2 linked regions of the Hahella chejuensis KCTC 2396 genome follow. The protein of the gene in region 1 binds, or shares a complex with, the protein of each later gene. Links are inferred from orthologs where the notes say so. Each region holds a gene or a part of one and is shown in the gene's direction. Other genes may lie near its edges.

The links.
Region 2: the proteins of HCH_RS11515 (region 1) and cgtA are in contact, whole or in part, in a crystal structure (PDB 8BFT), measured with the Escherichia coli proteins. The link is inferred for Hahella chejuensis KCTC 2396 from one-to-one orthologs.

What each region holds. Positions count from the first base shown.
Region 1 is NC_007645.1:2,601,263-2,611,631, reverse strand. What follows is about bases 1-2,901. They hold HCH_RS11515 (glycosyl transferase family protein), read left to right. Parts: upstream 1-897; coding sequence 898-1,905; downstream 1,906-2,901. Other genes in these bases: metH (methionine synthase), read left to right, coding at 2,797-2,901; nfuA (Fe-S biogenesis protein NfuA), read right to left, coding at 1,984-2,562; HCH_RS11520 (TusE/DsrC/DsvC family sulfur relay protein), read left to right, coding at 564-884; tusB (sulfurtransferase complex subunit TusB), read left to right, coding at 233-529; tusC (sulfurtransferase complex subunit TusC), read left to right, coding at 1-176. In the rest of the region: more of metH, read left to right, coding at 2,902-6,504; HCH_RS11500 (DUF2970 domain-containing protein), read left to right, coding at 6,761-6,988; HCH_RS35005 (hypothetical protein), read right to left, coding at 7,151-7,273; HCH_RS11490 (nitrite/sulfite reductase), read left to right, coding at 7,623-9,284; HCH_RS11485 (DUF934 domain-containing protein), read left to right, coding at 9,268-9,774; HCH_RS11480 (cation:proton antiporter), read left to right, coding at 9,925-10,369.
Region 2 is NC_007645.1:6,066,217-6,076,536, reverse strand. The notes cover bases 1-2,852. They hold cgtA (Obg family GTPase CgtA), read left to right. Parts: upstream 1-757; coding sequence 758-1,948; downstream 1,949-2,852. Other genes in these bases: proB (glutamate 5-kinase), read left to right, coding at 1,974-2,852; rpmA (50S ribosomal protein L27), read left to right, coding at 356-616; rplU (50S ribosomal protein L21), read left to right, coding at 15-326. Also shown: more of proB, read left to right, coding at 2,853-3,134; rpsT (30S ribosomal protein S20), read right to left, coding at 3,198-3,467; murein biosynthesis integral membrane protein MurJ, read left to right, coding at 3,723-5,291; ribF (bifunctional riboflavin kinase/FAD synthetase), read left to right, coding at 5,379-6,341; ileS (isoleucine--tRNA ligase), read left to right, coding at 6,523-9,348; lspA (signal peptidase II), read left to right, coding at 9,348-9,887; fkpB (FKBP-type peptidyl-prolyl cis-trans isomerase), read left to right, coding at 9,904-10,320. UniProt on the Escherichia coli protein: An essential GTPase which binds GTP, GDP and possibly (p)ppGpp with moderate affinity, with high nucleotide exchange rates and a fairly low GTP hydrolysis rate.

The sequences.
Region 1 (10,369 bases):
ATACGAAAGGCTTCAAAGCCTTGCCTATTTATGGCGTAGAAAAAGTCTTTGTCTCCGCCGAGGCGTTGGAAAAGTTCGCCCTCAGCGCGGATGAACTGAGCATGCCCGTTGAAGTTCTGCAGCTCAGCGCCATTAAAGAAAAAATGGCGGCGGCGGATCATATTTTCAGCTTTTGAGTCGTCTTCTTTAATCAACCATTACATCAATAATCACAAATCACAAATCACACGCCATGGTGTTACATATATTCAATAAAGGCATTCGCAATCGCGAACTGCTTAAGACCTGCGCCGATTTGGCAGGACCCGATGACAGTCTGCTTTTGATTGAGGACGGCGTAATATGGGCCAAGGAACATAAAGAGAACGCGCTGTTACAGGGGCTGCTTAATGCAGGCGTCAAAGTGTATGCGCTAAAGGAAGACTTGACGGCGCGGGGCATTGTCGCGGCGGACGCCATTGCAATAGCGGACTACGCGCAGTTCGTCGAGCTGACCGAGCGCCACCCTCGCAGCGTCTCCTGGTTCTAAAGCCATACCTCAGGACAAAAGCGGAAGCTACCCTATGACGTTACAGGACCTCCCCCTGGATAAAGACGGTTTCCTGGTCAACTTGAACGACTGGAGCCCCACTATCGCGGAAGAAATCGCCGCACACGAGAATATCGCTCTGACTCCCGAGCATTGGGAAATCATAGATGTGGTGCGGGATTTTTATGATGAATTCGGCCTGTCCCCGGTCAATCGCGTTCTGGTGAAAACTACTGGGGCCAAATTGGGCCAGGATAAAGGCAATAGCATTTATCTGATGAAACTGTTTCCTGGCGGCCCCGCCAAGATCGCATGCAAAATCGCAGGGCTCCCCAAGCCTAACAACTGCCTGTAAACAAGGAAATTCCATGCTGAATGAAAAGTTTCCCAAAGAAAGCAACGAACATGCTTTCGCTCCTTTTATCAGAGCATTAGGTAAAGGCAAAAAGGGTTCTCGCTCATTAACCCGCGAAGAAGCCCGCGCCGCCATGGGAATGATACTGGACGGCGAGACACTGGACCTGCAGCTGGGCGCTTTTCTCATGCTGCTGCGGGTAAAAGAGGAAACGCCGGAGGAGCTGGCGGGGTTTGTGGAAGCGGCGCAAGCCAGATTCAACGCTCCCAAGCTGAAAGTAGACATTGACTGGAGTTCCTACGCAGGCAAAAAGCGCCACCAACCCTGGTTTCTATTTTCCGCCCTGCTACTCAGTCAGAACGGCTACCGCATTTTTATGCATGGTTCAGAGGGGCACACGCAGGGTCGCCTTTATACACGCTCCCTAGTGGAAACCCTGGGACTGCCTGTAGCCGCAAACTGGAGCGAGGCGGCAAGCGCTATTGAAAAAGACTATTTCGTGTATATGCCACTGCAAAGCTTTTCACCGCGTTTGCACGACATCATTCAGATGCGCTCAATTTTAGGCCTGCGCTCCCCTGTGCATTCCATGGCGCGCCTGCTTAATCCACTTCATGCATCGCTGGTTATGCAGGGCATCTTCCACCCTCCTTACAACCCCATTCATCAGCTCAGCGCCAATCTGCTGCAATACCCCACGGCCGTCGTTATCAAGGGCGAAGGCGGCGAAGTCGAACGTAATCCGGACGCTCAGTGCATCGCCCATATCAGCCGCCAGGGCGAAACCTTTGAGGAAACCTGGCCGCCATTATTTGCGCAACGCCATCTTAAAGCAGAAGCGCTCTCCATTGAGCACATGCTTAATGTGTGGCGTGGAGTTGATGAAGATGAGTATGCGGAAGCCGCAGTGATCAGCACGCTTGCCTTGGCGCTGAAATATATTGGGAATAGTCAGTCCCAGCAGGAAGCGCTGGAGATCGCCGCCGAATGGTGGCGCAAGCGGGATAAACAAAGATTCTAACGAAACAAATATAGAAAGGGCGAACATTGTTTCGCCCTTTTCTCGTCTATTCTCTATGGCCTGTCCTGGCCCATACGCTTAAGAGTAATAAGCGTTGTCTGTAACCGTATGATCAGTGGCGTCGCGAACGCCCTTCAGCTCTGGAATTTTCGACAACAGCGTTTTCTCGACGCCTTGCTTGAGGGTGAAGTCCACCGCCGAACATCCCTGACAACCGCCGCCGAACTTAAGCACGGCGACATCGTCAACCACTTCAACCAGAGACACTTCGCCGCCATGAGAGGCTAATCCGGGGTTAATTTCGGTATACAGGATGTAATTGATACGATCAGGCAGCGGAGAGCTTTCGTCCACCTTGGGCATTTTAGCGTTGGGCGCTTTGATAGTAAGCTGACCGCCCATGCGTTCGGTGTTGAAATCGACTAAGGCTTCTTCAAGGTATGGCAGACTGTTTTTATCCAAATACAGAGTAAAGGCGTCAAACTCGACTTTTTCATCATCCTTTATGATCTCTTCCGGCTTACAGTACGCCAGGCAGGTTTCCGCATATTTGGTGCCCGGCTGCGTCACGAACATGCGCACGCCCATGCCCTCGGTTTTTTGCTTTTCCAGTAATTGCGCGAGGTAGTCGCGAGCCGATTCTGTGACTGTTACCATTCCTATATAGCCCCAAAGGTGATTGATGCTGTGAATTGTAGAGCAAAAGACTCGTTGGTTAAAGCCTTAGCAAATTAGTAGGATTTAGCCGAAGCGGGCATTTTCACCACCCCCACATCGCCCTCACTTCATTGCAAAAGGCTTCTTGGCCCTAGGCAAATAGGGCATCTTATGGCTTAATCTGCTAATATTTTCCCCCTTTAGAATCATAATGACTACGGCTAGGTTTTTCACATGCTGACGCGGATCCAACGAGTAGAAGCCCTTAATGACTCCCTGAAAAAACGGATATTGATACTGGATGGCGCCATGGGAACCATGATTCAGCGCTACAAACTGGAGGAAGCCGATTATCGAGGCGAGCGCTTCAAAGACTTCCACCGCGATATCAAAGGCAATAATGACCTGCTTTGCCTGACCCAGCCGCACATAATCCAGGCGATCCACAAAGCCTATCTGGACGCAGGCGCCGACATTATTGAAACCAACAGCTTCAACGCCACCTGGGTGTCTCAGGCTGAGTACGGTCTGGAAGACATCGTCTACGAGCTGAATGTCGCCAGCGCCCAGGTCGCCCGCGCGGCGGCGGACGAGAAAACCGCAGAGACGCCCGACATTCCCCGTTTCGTCGCGGGCGTGTTAGGTCCTACGTCCCGCACGGCCTCCATCTCTCCGGACGTCAACAACCCCGGTTATCGTAATGTGGATTTCCAGACACTGGTGGACAACTATTACGAAGCCACCAAAGGCCTGGTCGACGGCGGCAGCGACATTATCCTGATCGAGACTATATTTGATACGCTCAACGCCAAGGCCTGTATTTACGCGGTACAGCAATATTTTGACGACCACGGCGTCGAGCTGCCGATCATGATTTCCGGCACCATCACGGACGCTTCCGGACGCACGCTGTCCGGTCAGACCGCAGAGGCGTTCTGGAATTCCGTGGCGCATTCAAGACCGATCAGCATCGGCCTGAACTGCGCGCTAGGCGCGGACGCACTGCGTCCTTACGTGGAAGAACTGTCAAACCGCGCCACAACTTATATCAGCGCCCACCCCAACGCCGGCCTGCCTAACGAATTTGGCGAATACGATCAAACACCGGAAGAGATGGCGGCGATTGTGGAAGGCTTCGCCCAAGATGGTTTTGTGAACATTATCGGCGGCTGCTGCGGCACCACGCCGGATCATATCGCCGCCATCAAAAAGGCCGTCGAGAAACACGCGCCACGCGCCATTCCCGACATCACTCCGCGCTTGCGCCTGTCAGGACTGGAGCCTTTTACGCTCACGGATGAAATCCGTTTCGTCAACGTAGGCGAACGCACCAACGTTACCGGCTCCCGCCGCTTTCTGCGCCTGATTAAAGAGGAGTGCTACGAAGAAGCGCTTGATGTGGCCCGCGATCAAGTGGAAAACGGCGCCCAGGTCATCGACATCAATATGGATGAAGGCATGCTGGAATCCGCAGATGCGATGAAACTATTCCTGAACCTCATCGCCTCCGAGCCGGATATTTCCAAAGTCCCCATCATGGTGGACTCTTCAAAGTGGGAAGTGATTGAAGCAGGCCTGCGCTGCATTCAGGGCAAAGCCGTGGTTAACTCCATCAGCTTAAAAGAAGGCGAAGCGGACTTTATCGCCAAAGCGAAATCCTGCATGCGCTACGGCGCAGCGGTCGTGGTCATGGCGTTTGACGAAGCCGGCCAAGCCGACACCTATGAGCGCAAAACAGAAATCTGTAAGCGCAGCTACGACATTCTGGTCGGCCTGGGTTACCCACCTCAAGACATCATTTTCGACCCGAATATCTTCGCCATCGCCACCGGTATCGAAGAACACAACAATTACGCGGTGGACTTCATCCAGGCCACCCGCTGGATTCGCCAAAACCTGCCTTACGCCAACGTGTCCGGCGGCGTCAGTAACGTCTCCTTCTCTTTCCGTGGTAATGACACCGTACGCGAGGCGATTCACTCCGTCTTCCTGTTCCACGCCATCAACGCCGGCATGAACATGGGCATCGTCAACCCCGCACAGCTGGTTATTTACGATGAGATTCCCGCTGAGCTTAAGGAATTGGTGGAAGACGTCGTTCTGAACAAACACCCCGACGCCACCGAACGATTGCTGGAAGCCGCTGAGCGCTACCGCAGCACTGGCGAGAAGAAACAGGAAGAGAGTCAGGAGTGGCGCTCCTGGCCTGTCACCAAACGTCTGGAACACGCGCTGGTGAAAGGCATAAACGCTTACATTACTGAAGACACAGAGGAAGCGCGGCTGGCGGCTGCGCGCCCCATCGAAGTAATCGAAGGCCCCCTGATGGACGGCATGAACGTCGTCGGCGACCTGTTCGGTTCCGGTAAAATGTTCCTGCCGCAGGTGGTGAAAAGCGCACGCGTCATGAAACAGGCGGTGGCGCATTTGATTCCATACATTGAGCAGGAAAAGGACGCCAAAGAGAAAGCCAAAGGCCGCATCCTGATGGCCACGGTCAAAGGCGATGTGCATGATATCGGCAAGAATATCGTCGGCGTCGTTCTGCAGTGTAACAACTATGAAGTTATTGACCTGGGCGTCATGGTTCCCTGCGAAAAAATCCTGCAGGTCGCCAAAGAGGAAAATGTCGACATCATAGGCCTCAGCGGCCTGATCACGCCATCATTGGATGAGATGGTGCATGTCGCCCGCGAAATGCAGCGCCTTAACTTCAAGATTCCTCTGCTGATCGGCGGCGCCACTACTTCCAAGGCGCACACCGCCGTCAAAATTGAGCCCGAGTACAAGAACGATGTGACGGTTTACGTTACTGACGCCTCACGCAGCGTCAGCGTCGCCACGCGACTGATGAGCGACACGCAAAAGGCGGACTATGTGCAGAATATTCGCACCGAATATGAAGACGTCAGGGAAAGAAGAAAAAACCGTGAGCCTTCCGCCAAGCCGATTCCGCTGGTTGCAGCGCGGGATAACCGCTTCCAGGGCGACTGGAGCGATTACACGCCGCCTGCGCCCACGTTCACCGGCGTGAAAGTATTTGACGACTATCCGCTGCAGGAGCTGGTCGATTACGTCGACTGGACCCCCTTCTTTATATCCTGGGACCTGGCGGGTAAATATCCGCGCATTCTGGAAGACGAAAAAGTCGGCGAGGCCGCTCGGCAACTGTTCCAGGACGCCCAGAAAATGCTGTCTCACATTATCGACAACAACCTGTTGAAGGCGCGCGCAGTAGTAGGTATCTGGCCGTCCAATCGCATCAGCGACGAAGACACGGTTCTTTATACGGATGAAAGCAAATCAGCGCCCCTGACGACGCTTAGCCATTTAAGGCAGCAAACCCAGCGGGAACAAAATCGCCCCAACTATTCCCTGGCGGATTTCGTCGCCCCTGTCGAATCCGGTAAAGACGATTATATCGGAGCCTTTGTGGTGACAGCCGGCATCGGCGCGGAAGAACTGGCGAAACAATACGAAAGCCAACACGACGACTACTCCAGCATCATGGTTAAAGCCCTTGCGGACCGTCTGGCGGAAGCCTTCGCCGAACGCATGCATGAACGCGTGCGCAAAGAGTTCTGGGGGTATGCGTCCAGCGAGCAACTGGATAACGAAGCGCTCATCAAAGAGAAGTACGCCGGCATTCGTCCCGCCCCAGGCTACCCTGCCTGCCCGGATCATACAGAAAAGGCCAAGCTGTTCAGCGTGCTTGAGGCGGAGCTGCATACCGGCGTCAAACTCACTGAGCACTACGCCATGTATCCCGCGGCGTCCGTCAGCGGTTGGTACTTCTCTCACCCGGAAGCCCGTTATTTCGCCGTAGGCAAAATTCAACGGGATCAGGTGGAGGATTACGCCGCCAGAAAAGGCATGACCTTACAGGAGGCGGAGCGCTGGTTGTCGCCTAACCTGGGTTACGATCCCTCCAGCGCACGCTGATCGCCAGACGGAATATGACGCCCCATTCCTGGGGCGTCAGCGCATATAAAGTCCGGCTTTTCGTATCCCTGGTTTTGTTATTAATATGCTAATAACCAAGTGGATTGACGCGCCTGCGTGGCGACAAGCCACAATAAACTAATAGAAGGAGTCTATTTGCATGGAGGACTAGTATAAGAAGGAGCGCCCGTCGGAAAATCAGGCCAACCTGAACGCGGACGTCAAAATAATAATACGAGCGAGTATGGAGAGCATCATGAGCAATGTATCCGAGCACAAGGAAAAAGAGCAAAAACCCTCTCTTTGGCAGCTAGTCGTAAGTGTTTTGGGAGCGGCCTTCGGCGTTCAGAGCAGCAAGACCAGGGAGAGAGACTTTAAACAGGCGGACCCCAAGGCCTACATCATAGGCGGGATTGTTTTTGGAGTGTTGTTCGTGTTGACGTTGGCGCTTATCGTTAAGCTGGTGCTGAGCAATGTCACATAAGTCCATTAAGCTCATCTGCGCTTTGAGTTAAAGCATCAGCAGACCCGCCAGACAAAGTGAGGATGAGAACAGATGTCCCCACTTTGCTTCATTGGTTCATCTCACATCAGGGAAACAGGAAAAACGGCTCGATAATCCGCCCGGGATGAAATTCCGCAGCAGTCAGTGCCCCGCCACCCAGATCACCATCATGGAAGCAATGCTGAGTATCAGCACCACTGCGGCGATGGCGTCCACTTTGCTGTCGGGATTTGAAGTCGCGTTATGATTATTGTTTTCTGACACAGTCCAGCTCCTTTTTTGATGTCCGGATTGCACATAAGGTATGTACTGGTTTGTTTTAAACCACATTTTTATTAAGTGCAAGCGCTTATCCAGAGCAACGCCCATAATCCTGACGCCTGCGCGGCGGCTAGCCGCGGGAGACAGAGCCAGGCCCTGCCGTTTCAGACAAATAGAAGGAAACTATTTGTCTGCCTGATTAATATAAAGGCGTCCGGCAGTTAGAAGCGCCCCGCCATATTCATATAATGAAAACGAATTACCATATAGATAATCAATCATTTTAATTATAAGTATATCCTGCTAAATTGGCGCCCATTCAATGGGTAATTGAAACTGTCAGGTAGTGTCAATGTATAGATACGACGATTACGATCGCCAGATCATCAAGGAACGAGTCAAGCAGTTCCAAGGGCAAACGGACCGTTTTTTCGCCGGTGAGCTCAGCAACGAGGAGTTCCTGCCCCTGCGTCTGCAAAACGGGTTATATGTGCAGCGGCTGGCGCCGATGCTGCGCATCTGTATTCCATATGGCATGTTGTCTTCCACTCAATTGCGTAAATTGAGCGAAGTGACGCGCAAGTACGATAAAGGCTACGCCCACTTCACTACCCGGCAGAACCTGCAGTTGAACTGGCCGTCTGTCGAAGACTCTCCTAAGATTCTCGCCGAACTGGCGGATGTGGAGATGCACGCGGTGCAAACCAGCGGCAACTGTATTCGCAACACTACCACCGACCAATTCGCAGGCGTAACGCCGGAAGAGATTGTAGACCCTCGCCCCTATTGCGAGATCATTCGTCAATGGTCCACCTTCCACCCGGAATTCGCATTCCTTCCGCGTAAATTCAAAATCGCCGTCAACGCATGTCCAGACAGCGATCGCGCAGCTATCCAGGTTCACGATATCGGCATTCAGATCGTCAAAAACGCCGCCGGGGAAATTGGCTACAAGGTATTGGCGGGCGGCGGACTGGGCCGGACCCCCATGATCGGCTCCGTTATTCGTGAGTATCTGCCGGAGCTGGACCTGCTGACTTACCTGGAAGCCATCCTGCGGGTATATAACCGTTACGGCCGTCGCGACAACAAATACAAGGCGCGCATCAAAATTCTGGTCAAGGCCATGTCTCCGGAAGTCTTCGCTGAAAAAGTCGAAGCGGAATGGGAACGCTTAAAAGACAGCCCCACCAAGCTGACGCTGGCGGAAATTGAACGCATTAAGTCATTCTTCACAGAACCGGCCTATCTTGCTCTGGAAGAGCAGCCTGTTGCGTTGACCGAGCGTCTGGCGGAAAACAAATTTTTCAGCAACTGGCATCACCGTAATGTCGCCCAGCATAGGAAACCCGGCTACGCCATTGTCACTCTGACCTTGAAAAAGCTGGGAGTTCCTCCCGGCAACATTACGGACAAGCAGATGGACCGTCTGGCGGAACTGGCGGACCAATACAGCTTCGGCGAAATGCGCATCACCCATGAGCAAAACGTGGTGCTGGCCGACGTTGAACAGAGCAAACTGTTCGAGCTGTGGGAAGCCATTAAATCACTTGGTTTCGCCACCCCTAACCTGGGTACGCTGACTGATATTATCTGCTGCCCTGGGGGCGATTACTGCTCTCTCGCGAACGCCAAGTCCATACCGGTGGCGGAGGCGATTCAGGAGCGTTTCGACAACCTGGATTACCTTTACGATCTCGGCGATATCGACCTGAACATCTCCGGCTGCATGAATGCTTGCGGCCACCACCATGTCGGCGCCATCGGCGTCCTGGGCGTGGATAAGAAAGGCGAGGAGTGGTATCAGGTATCCTTGGGCGGCGCCTCTGGACAAGATGCGTCTCTGGGACAAATCCTGGGGCCGTCGTTCGCTCGCGAACAGATGGCGGACGTCATCGAGAAAATTCTTGATGTATATGTCTCCAGCCGCAATGACGACGAACTGTTTATCGACACCTTCCGCCGCATTGGCATCACCCCGTTCAAGGAGCGCGTTTATGCCAAACCTAATTAAGAACGCGGCGGTTATCGCTGACGATTGGGCTGTTCTGGACAAAGCTGATGCGCCTGCGGAGCAAATCGTTCCAACCGGCAAAGTGATCATTCCTCTGAGCACCTGGCTGGCGCAGAAAGAGCAGTTACAGACGAGAGAGCCGGCACAAACCGGTCTCTGGCTGGATAGCGATGAAGAACCTGATGCAATCAGCGCAGACCTGGAGCATTTCAACGTCATCGCTGTGAACTTTCCAAAGTTCGCCGATGGTCGCGGCTACTCCATCGCACGCATCCTGCGCGAGCAGCTTCACTACACTGGCGAACTGCGCGCAATTGGCGACGTGCTAATGGATCAGCTTTTCTACATGAAGCGCTGCGGCTTTGACGCCTTTGCGGTGAGAGCGGATCGCGACGCGGAAAAAGCCCTGGCGGGCCTGGCGGACTTTACCGTGACCTATCAGGCGTCAGTGGACCAACCGGACCCGCTGTTTCGTCGCAGAATGCACTAACACCAGTGCAGGCAATGCTTAAGGGTGGCGTCGTCCACCCTTTTTTGCGCCTGGATGGATGAGTCTTTTCCTTCTTAGAACAACAGGTTGTACTTTGACAGAGGCGGAGACTGCCGATACTCTTTGGTAGAAGCCGATAGCGGAGCATCCATGGAAATTAATATCGTCTACTCATTCTTTCTGATCTTTTCCGGCGCCGCAGTTTTGGCTTCCGTCGCCTTGTTCACGCGACAACCTCTCATCCTCGCTTATATCGTTCTTGGCGCTTTGGTGGGCCCTTACGGACTGAGCCTGATTAACAACTTTGGGCTACTCGCGGACATTTCCGAAATCGGCATCATATTTCTGCTATTCCTGCTTGGCTTGGACATGCAGCCGAAAGCGCTGCTACATGTACTACGCAAGGCGACGCTGGTCGCTCTGCTGAGCTCTTTGGTGTTCGCCGCTATCGGCTATGTGATCGCCATCGTATTTGGCTTCACTTCTTACGAGGCGATGATTGTCGCGATAGCGGCCACTTTCTCCAGTACGATTATCGGCATCAAGTTATTACCGACTACGGTTCTGCACCATCGCCATGTCGGCGAGATGGTGG
Region 2 (10,320 bases), 3.5 Mb from region 1 along the record:
TGGAGATTTATCTCATGTACGCAGTTATCGTGAGTGGCGGTAAGCAACATCGCGTAAAAGAAGGCGAGCGCCTTAAGCTGGAAAAAATTGAAGTTGAAACCGGTGGTGTTGTTGAGTTCGACAAAGTGCTGCTTGTCGCCAACGGAGACGATGTTAAAGTAGGCGCTCCTGTTGTTGAAGGCGCTAAAGTGACTGCAGAGGTTGTAGCTCATGGCCGTCACAAGAAGGTCAACATCATCAAGTTCAGACGTCGTAAGCACCATATGAAGCGTATGGGGCACCGTCAGTGGTTTACTGAAGTTAAGATCACCGGTATTACCGGCTGATACGGCAACTAATCTAGAGGAGTAATAACATGGCTCACAAGAAGGCGGCGGGTAGTAGCCGTAACGGTCGCGATTCAGAATCCAAACGACTTGGCGTCAAGCGCTTTGGCGGTCAATTCGTTAAAGCTGGCAACATTTTGGTTCGTCAGCGCGGCACAGAGTTTCATCCTGGTGAGAACGTAGGTTGTGGTCGTGACCACACTCTATTCGCCAAGCAAGATGGCTTTGTCAAGTTTAACGTTGGTGGTCCGTTAAACCGCAGAACAGTCAGTATTGTCGCTGCGGAATAAATCTGACCCGTAACGCTAAAAAGCTCCGCATTTGCGGAGCTTTTTTGTTTGCGCCGTGCTCGCGTGAAGCTTGTGTTATAAAGATGTTGGTAATCGCTGGCATAGGTTGCCGGCAAAATTGCAATTGTTGGGAGAAAAGGCATGAAATTCGTTGATGAGGCCACAATTTACGTGGAAGCAGGTAAAGGTGGAAATGGCTGTTTGAGCTTTCGTCGCGAAAAGTATGTGCCAAAGGGCGGACCGGATGGCGGTGACGGTGGTGATGGCGGATCTGTCATTCTGGAAGCGGATGAGTCTATCAATACGCTCATTGACTATCGCTATACGCGAAAGTTTAAGGCGGCGAATGGTGAAAGTGGTCGTGGAGGCAACTGTACTGGCGCCAGTGGCGCTGACTTGGTGCTTAAGGTCCCGGTGGGAACCACTATTATCGATACGGATATTGATGAGGTGCTTGGCGATTTAGTGGAAGTCGGACAGCAAATTAAAGTAGCCCAGGGAGGCTTTCATGGTTTGGGCAACACTCGCTATAAGTCCAGTGTTAATCAAGCGCCTCGTCAAACCAAGCCTGGGCAGCCAGGAGAGTCGAGAAATATTCGTCTTGAGTTGAAAGTGTTGGCGGATGTGGGTCTGCTTGGCTTGCCCAATGCGGGTAAATCAACGTTGATTCGCGGTATTTCCTCCGCCAAGCCTAAAGTGGCGGACTATCCTTTCACGACTCTGGTCCCCAATCTGGGCGTTGTACGCGTGCAGGCGCATCGTAGTTTTGTGGTGGCTGATATCCCGGGCTTGATTGAGGGGGCGGCTGATGGCGCGGGACTGGGCATACGTTTCCTCAAGCACTTGGTTCGCACTCGCCTCCTGCTGCACGTAGTGGACGTTTCTCCTTTGGATGAGTCGGACCCTGTCGAGTCGGCGGTAAAAATCGTGGCGGAGTTGGAGAAGTTTAGTCCGGCGCTGGCTGCCCGCGATAGATGGTTGGTTCTCAACAAAACGGACTTGTTGGCTGAGGATGAGAAGGAAGCAATTTGTGCTGATATTTTGAAGCGTTTGAACTGGTCCGGTCCTAGTTATGAGATTTCCGCTTTGGCGGGTGAGGGCTTGCAGCGTCTTTGTCAGGATATTATGACCTGGATTGAGCGAAGAGCTGAGGAAGAGCGTGATGATCCGGAAGTGGCTGAAGCGGATCGCTTGAATCGCGAGCAAATGGATCAGGAAGTTCGTGAGCGTATTCAATTCCTAAACGAGCAGCGTCGTCTGGCGAGAAAGAAAGCGAAGGAGTCGGATGACGACGATGATGACGAAGATGTTGAAGTTTTTTATGCGCCTTAACTGGATTTATGGGGACGTGTGAATTATGTCGGTCAGGTTGCAACTAGGACAATTAAACGAATCGCAGGCGAGGGCGCGTCTGCGGGAGACTCGTCGCTGGGTGATTAAAATCGGCAGTGCATTGCTGACTAATGATGGGCGAGGGTTGGCCCTGGATGCGATGGGGTTGTGGGTGGATCAGTTGGCTGCTTTGCGCAAAGATGGCGTGGAGGTGGTCATTGTCTCTTCTGGCGCCGTTGCGGAAGGGATGAGTCGTTTGGGATGGAGAGAGCGTCCCAAATTGCTGGATGAGCTGCAGGCCGCTGCAGCTGTAGGGCAAATGGGGCTGGTGCAGGCCTGGGAGGCGCAGTTCAAGCGCCATGGCATGCAGACCGCCCAAATACTGTTGACTCATGAAGATCTATCAGACCGTAAGCGCTACCTGAATGCTCGGGGGGCGTTATGTACCTTAATTGACATGGGAGTGGCTCCCATTATCAATGAAAATGATACGGTGGTGACGGACGAAATCCGCTTTGGAGATAACGACACGCTAGCTGCTCTGGTTGCGAACTTGGTCGAGGCGGACCATTTAATCATTTTGACGGATCAGTCTGGCTTGTTCGATAAGGACCCGCGCTCCAATACGGATGCCTGTTTGGTGGGGGTGGCCAAGGCTAATGATACTGCTTTGGACAGTATGGCTTCTGGTAGTTCTGGCGCCTTAGGTCGAGGTGGAATGTTCACCAAGTTGCGCGCTTCGCGTTTGGCGAGTCGATCTGGGGCTGCAACGGTCATTGTAGGCGGGAGAATCGATTCGGTCCTTACTCGCTTGCGTAATGGCGATGAGTTGGGGACGTTATTGCTCCCTGATCAGGAGCGATGGGTTGCTCGTAAACAGTGGCTGGCTGGGCATCTCAAAACCCGGGGACGGCTGGTGCTTGATGATGGCGCTGTGCGTGTCTTAACTCAACAGGGGCGGAGTTTGCTGCCTGTTGGCGTCAAGTCTGTGGATGGTGGTTTTCAGCGTGGAGAAATGGTGAGCTGCTATGATTTACAGGGCAATGAGGTCGCCAGGGGATTGGTGAACTACGATGCAGATGAGGCGGTGCGAATTGTTGGCGTGGCTTCTGAGAAAATCGAATCCATTCTTGGTTATATCAATGAGCCGGAGCTAATACATCGGGATAATTTGGTTATGCTGTAGCCCTATCTGGAAAACAGACAATAAAAAACCGGCCTAAGCCGGTTTTTTATTGTTCAGGAGAACTTAGCTAGCCTTTAACGCCTTAATTTTGGCGTTTAGGCGGCTCTTGGTGCGAGCAGCTTTGTTCTTGCTGAAAATGCCTTTGTTGACCATGGAGTCAATGATAGGCGCTGCAGTAGTAAGTGCTTGGGTTGCGCCGTCATAGCTGCCTTGCTCAATCTGGGCGCTAACTTTTTTGATGTATGTGCGTACCATGGAGCGCAGGCTCATGTTGTGAGCGCGGCGTTTTACTTGCTGCCTGGCGCGCTTCTTGGATGAAGGATTGTTCGCCACCTTGAAACTCCTCAATATTCGAATGCTGTCGGTTGGTGTCGCCGAAATAAATGACGCGGAAATATGCCGCTTTCGTGGCCATTTGTCAACGATTATGGCAAAAAAAATGATTGTTTTTCATTCAATGAAAGCGTGGCGGCTGGGTGGTCTATTTTTTCCGCTAACTCTTGCATGATAGGATGTGCCGCCTGTCAATCGAGGGGCTTTCGTCTGTCCTTCGACGCTATTCTCAATTTTCCCAGGTATGAATTATTCGTGAGCGCAGCAGATACGCCTAAAGAAAAGCCTACTCCGTCGTTGTTGAGGTCCAGTGGCTTGGTCGGATTGATGACGATGCTTTCTCGGGTGTTAGGTTTGGCCCGGGACATTGTAATCGCCAACTTTTTTGGCGCAGGAGCCGGGGCCGATGCTTTTTTTGTGGCGTTTAAAATTCCAAACTTTATGCGCCGCTTGTTTGCGGAGGGCGCTTTTTCACAGGCTTTTGTTCCGGTATTGTCCGAATATCGAACGAAGCAGTCGCCGGTTGCGGTAAAGGCATTGGTGGATAATGTCTCCGGTACGCTAGGATTGGTTTTGTTGGCCATTACCGTTATAGCTGTAATTGCTGCTCCAGTGCTGGCGGCGTTATTCGCGCCAGGCTTCCTGGATAATGGTAATAAGTTCGCGCTTACAGTAGAAATGCTGCGTCTGACATTTCCTTATCTGTTGCTTATTTCAATGACGGCGTTTGCTGGCGCGATATTAAATAGCTACGACTATTTTGCTGTTCCAGCGTTTACTCCTGTGCTGCTGAATTTATCGCTGATTGGCGCAGCGTTTTTAATTACTCCGTATATGGATGAGCCTGTTATGGCGCTGGCTTGGGGGGTGTTAATCGCAGGGATGGCCCAATTGCTGTTCCAGCTCCCTTTTCTATCACGATTACAATTGCTTCCAAAGCCAAAGGTGGATAGGAAACATGAGGGCGTTCGTCGGATTTTGCGATTGATGACGCCAGCGATGTTTGGCGTGTCGGTTAGCCAAATAAACCTTCTTCTGGACACAATACTGGCGTCTTTTCTCGTAACAGGGAGCGTTTCCTGGCTGTACTACTCTGATCGTTTATCAGAGTTGCCCTTGGGTGTTTTTGGAATAGCGATTGCGACCGTGATTCTGCCTAGTTTGTCGCGAAAACATGCGGCAGATAACGCCAAAGACTTTTCCGCCACGCTTGACTGGGCGATTCGCGCGGTCCTTCTGATTGGTTTGCCGGCGGCAGTGGCTTTAATGACGCTGGCGCAACCTATGATTGCTACATTGTTTCAGCACGGGGCGCTGACGGACTTTGACGTGAAAATGTCTGCGCAAAGCTTGCAGGCCTATTCTCTTGGCTTAACCTTTTTTATGTTGGTGAAAGTGTTGGCCCCCGGCTACTTCTCGCGGCAAGACACCAGAACGCCAGTAAAGATTGGGATTGCGGCGATGGTCGCCAATATGGTTTTCAATCTCGCATTGATTTATCCGATGGCGCATGCGGGCTTGGCTTTGGCGACATCTTTGTCCGCAGCATTGAATGCCGGATTGTTGTGGCGCGGGCTGGTGAGGGCGGGGGTGCTTCAGCACCAATCCGGGTGGGGGCTGTTTTTATTGCGTCTTCTGGTCGCTAACGTCGTGATGGCGCTGGTCCTTGTTGTCTTGTCGCCTGTTGAGAGCTTCTGGTTTTCGGCGAATACTGCGACGCGGGCGTTTTGGTTGCTGGGAATTTGCGGTGCAGGCGGGTTGAGTTATTTCGCTTCTCTTTATGTGTTGGGCGTTCGTCCTCGTCAATTTTTCATTCGCGGATGAAGGTCATGCGTCAAATGCGATTTCATAGATTGGGCAGTGGGCGCCACATGCTTTATAATCGCGCTTTTGCATGGCCGCTGTAGACGCATGAAACTGATTCGGGGACTGCACAACTTAAAACCATTCGCCTCTGGCTGTGTGGCGACTATCGGGAACTTCGATGGCGTGCATATTGGTCACCAAGTCATAATCAGTCAGCTACAGTCTAGGGCTGAAAGTATGGGCGTTCCCGCCGTGGTAATGGTGTTTGAGCCGCAGCCGCGTGAGTTTTTTGAGAAGTTGGACGCTCCGCCGCGCTTGATGCGGTTCCGTGAGAAACTGGATGCCATCGCCGCCCTAAATGTGGATTATCTGTTGTGTCTTCAGTTTAATCGCCGACTGCGCGGCCTGACGGCTCAACAATTCATTGACGACGTTCTGGTGACGGGGCTTCATGTTAAGCACCTTGTGGTTGGCGATGATTTTCGTTTTGGCTGCGATCGCTCTGGAGACTTTCGGCTGTTGGAAAAGTCTGGCTTGGTCTCTGGCTTTAGTGTTGAAAATACGCCCACTGTAGAAGTAGAGGGTGAGCGTGTCAGCAGTACGCGAATTCGCGCCACACTGGCGCAAGGCGAATTTACGCAAGCGGAAGACCTGCTTGGAAGGCCCTACAGTATTACAGGGTGCGTGGTGCATGGACGTAAGCTGGGGCGACAGTTGAACGCGCCGACAGCCAATGTATCTTTAGGGCGTAAAAGACCAGTGCTGTCTGGCGTCTACTTAGTTAAGACGACGCTGGCTACAGGTCACGTGCGATTTGGCGTAGCTAATATTGGCGTTCGTCCTACCATTGATGGTTTGGGAGTGACTCCTGCTTTGGAAGTGCACCTATTTGAGCATGCCGACGATATATATGGTCAGCGAATAAATGTGCAATTTCTTGAAAAACTGCGTGATGAACGCAAGTTCAGTGGGCTGGAGCAGTTACAGGCGCAGATACAAAGAGATATTGAAGGCGCCAAGAGGCGACTGCAATCTATGCCACTGCATAGCGTCAGTGGCGCAGGCTGAAGAAAAATCTGCATGATGTGTGGCGAAGAGCTTTAATCTACGTTCATCAAGCATGATTGGGCTCTGCTGTTTGGCGGTCGCAGCAAGCGAATTGACCGCCGCAAGATGGCTTTCAAGTGAAAACAGTAAATGTAAGTGGATGGCAGGCGCAAAATCCTGACTTTGGCATATTAGGTAAATTATGAGCGACTATAAGCACACCCTTAATCTTCCTCAGACCGATTTCCCCATGCGTGGCAATCTCCCTCAACGCGAGCCGGATATGCTGAAGCGCTGGGGAGATATTGAGCTCTACGAGAAGATTAGAGAAGAGTTTAAGGGGCGTGAAAAGTTCATACTGCACGATGGCCCTCCATACGCCAATGGCAATATTCACTTGGGGCATGCGGTTAACAAGATACTCAAGGACATCATCGTTAAGTCGAAGACTGTAGCGGGCTACGATGCGCCTTATGTTCCTGGCTGGGATTGCCATGGTCTGCCCATTGAGCACAAAGTCGAAACGATGATCGGTCGCGCTGGGGACAAGGTCGGCTATAAAGAGTTCAGGCGGAAATGTCGTGAGTATGCTTTGGAGCAGGTGGCCAAACAGCGAGAAGATTTTATTCGCTTGGGCGTCTTTGGCGACTGGTTCAAACCTTATCTGACCCTTGATTTCAAAACTGAAGCGGACATCATCCGGGCGCTAGGCAAGATCGCGACAAGCGGACACCTGCAGAAAGGTTACAAGCCGGTCTACTGGAGTGTCGTTGGCGGCTCCGCCCTGGCGGAAGCAGAGGTTGAATATAAAGATAAGACCTCAAACTCCATTGATGTCAGCTATCCCGCCGAAAATGAGCAAGACCTACTGAGCGCGTTCGCTGACGCATCTGGCGAAGGGGCGGTTTCCATCGTTATCTGGACGACAACTCCTTGGACTTTGCCTGCTTCCCTGGCGGTGTCACTGGGAGCGGAGATCGATTACGCCCTGACGCAGTGCAGCGTTGATGGTCGTCCGCAACGTTGGATCGTAGCGGAAAAAATGCTTGAGTCTGTGATGGCTCGCTGCGGTGTGGAGGACTATCAGGTAGTAGGGCGCTGCACTGGACAGGACCTTGAGGGCAAGACATTCCTTCACCCGTTCTATAAGCGTAGCATTCCTGCGTTGTTGGGGGATCATGTCACTCTGGATGCAGGTACTGGCGTTGTTCATACCGCCCCTGACCATGGTATGGAAGACTTTGCTGTATGCAACAAATACGGCATTGAAACTATCAATCCGCTGGACGACCGCGGCGTGTACCGGGATAACGTTGAGCTATTCGCGGGAGAGCATGTTTACAAAGTTGATGATCATGTTATTGAAGTATTGAAAGAGCGCGGGCGTTTATTAAGCCACGGGAAAATCACTCACAGCTATGCGCATTGCTGGAGAACCAAGACGCCGCTGATTTACCGCGCCACGCCGCAATGGTTTATCAGTATGGATAAACAAGGCTTGCGTGATCAGGCGTTGGCGGAAATCAAGCTGGTGCGTTGGGTTCCGTCCTGGGGACAAAACCGCATTGAGGCGATGATTGAGCAGAGTCCGGATTGGTGTATCTCTCGCCAGCGTACATGGGGTGTTCCCATCGCTTTCTTTGTCCATAAAGAAACCCAGGAGCTGCATCCAGATACCGCGCGATTGGTGGAAGAAGTCGCCAAACAAGTTGAGAAAACAGGTATTGACGCATGGTGGGATATCAATGCGGAAGACCTGTTGGGCGCTGACGCGCAGAATTATGAGAAAGTGACGGACACTTTGGATGTGTGGTTTGATTCAGGCGTCACGCATAGCGCGGTTCTGGAGCAGCGGGAAGAGCTGGGTCAGTTCCCAGCGGACCTGTATCTGGAAGGCTCTGATCAGCATCGAGGCTGGTTCCAATCTTCTTTGAAGACGGCTGTGGCGATCAAAGGTAAGGCTCCATATCGGCAGGTGCTCACCCATGGATTCACCGTGGATGAAAAAGGGCACAAGATGTCCAAGTCGTTGGGGAACGGCATTGAGCCCCAGGAAGTCATGAACAAACTTGGCGCGGATATTCTACGGCTGTGGGTTGCGGCGACGGATTACAGCGCCGAGATGGTGTTGTCGAAGAATATCCTGGAGCGTACGGCGGACTCTTATCGCCGAATTCGTAATACTTCTCGCTTCCTGCTGGCGAATATCAACGATTTTGATCCGGTTAAAGACATGGTGGCGATGGATGATCTGTTGGCGTTAGATCGCTGGATTGTCGACCGCGCCTGGTTGCTGCAGGAAGAACTGAAGAAGGCTTACGAGCAGTACAACTTCGTTCAGGTATATCAGAAAGTGCATAACTTCTGTTCTGTAGAGCTCGGCAGCTTCTATCTTGACGTCATCAAGGACCGTCAATACACCATGAAGCTGGACAGCCTTGGTTGCCGCTCAGCGCAAACCGCACAGTATCACGTCATTGAGGCGCTGGTGCGTTGGATTGCGCCGATACTGAGTTTCACTGCTGAGGAAATTTGGTCTTATATTCCAGGCCAGCGCGCAGAAAGTATCTTCCTTGAAACTTTCTATGAAGGTTTGCAGCCTCTGGCTGAAGGATCTGAGATGGGGCGCGATTATTGGAGCCGCCTGCTGCGGGTCAGAACATCCGTCAACAAAGCGCTCGAAGAAGCGCGTAATGCGGGGAAGGTGAAAGGTTCACTGACAACGGAAGTCTCCCTGTTTGCTACTCCTGAGATGCAGCATGACCTGAATGCATTAGGTGAAGAGTTACGCTTTGTGTTCATTACATCAGGAGCATCTGTTTTTGGCGTAGAGGACGCGTCTGAGTCCAACTCTGTCGCTACGGAAACAGAAGGTTTGCGTGTGGGCATCAGGAGTTCTGAACACAAGAAATGTGGCCGCTGCTGGCATCATCGCGAAGATGTTGGCGCGCACGGGTCTCATGAGGATCTGTGTGGACGCTGCATCGAAAATATCGATGGCTCAGGAGAAGAAAGGAAATATGCCTAATGGATGCGCGGGCCAGTGAAGTCAGTCAAGGCGGAGGCGAAATGCAAAAAGTGAATCCAGGCATGCTGCGTTGGTTGTGGTTGACCTTGGCTGTTATTGTCCTTGATCTGGGAACCAAGTGGTACGTGAGTACAAATATGGTTCTGGGTGAATCTGTGCCTGTCGCGCCCTTCTTCAGCTTCACGCTGCTGCATAATACTGGCGCGGCGTTCAGTTTTCTGGCGGATGCGTCAGGGTGGCAGCGCTGGTTCTTTATTATTCTGGCTGCTGTAGTGAGTGTGGTGTTGGTGCTTTGGCTGGTTCGCTTAACTCGTGAGGAGCGTTGGATGGCATGCGCGCTCAGTTTGGTTCTGGGGGGGGCTTTAGGCAACCTGTACGATCGGGCTGTGTTAGGGTATGTCGTTGACTTTTTGCACTTTTTCTATGGCGGATATAACTTTCCCGCGTTTAACTTTGCGGATACCACTATTACTATTGGCGCATTCATGATTGCGATTGATGTATTCCGTAATCCTTCCGGTGCGACGGAAGATAAGTAATTAACGAGATAATGCAATGACTGAAATGTTTGTCGGCGCTGGAACGCTTATCACTCTGCACTTTGAGCTGCGCTTGGGGAGTGGCGAAGTCGTGGATTCAACTTTTTCTGGCCAACCGGGTGAGTTCGAGTACGGCGACGGCGTGCTTCCAGCAGGTTTCGAAGAGCTGCTGAGAGGAATGCGGGCGGGAGAGCGCAAGACTTTTTCCGTCTTGCCTGAGAAGGGGTTTGGTATGCCGAACCCCAATAATGTTCAGGAGTTCCCATTGGACAGCTTCCCTGATAAGGAAGGCCTGGAAGTGGGGGTGGTGATGTCATTTGCTGACGCCGCCAAGGCGGAACTACCTGGCGTGATCAAGCAGATTGAAAACGACATGGTGACAGTTGACTTCAATCATCCGCTTGCAGGTCATACGCTGGACTTTGAAGTGGAA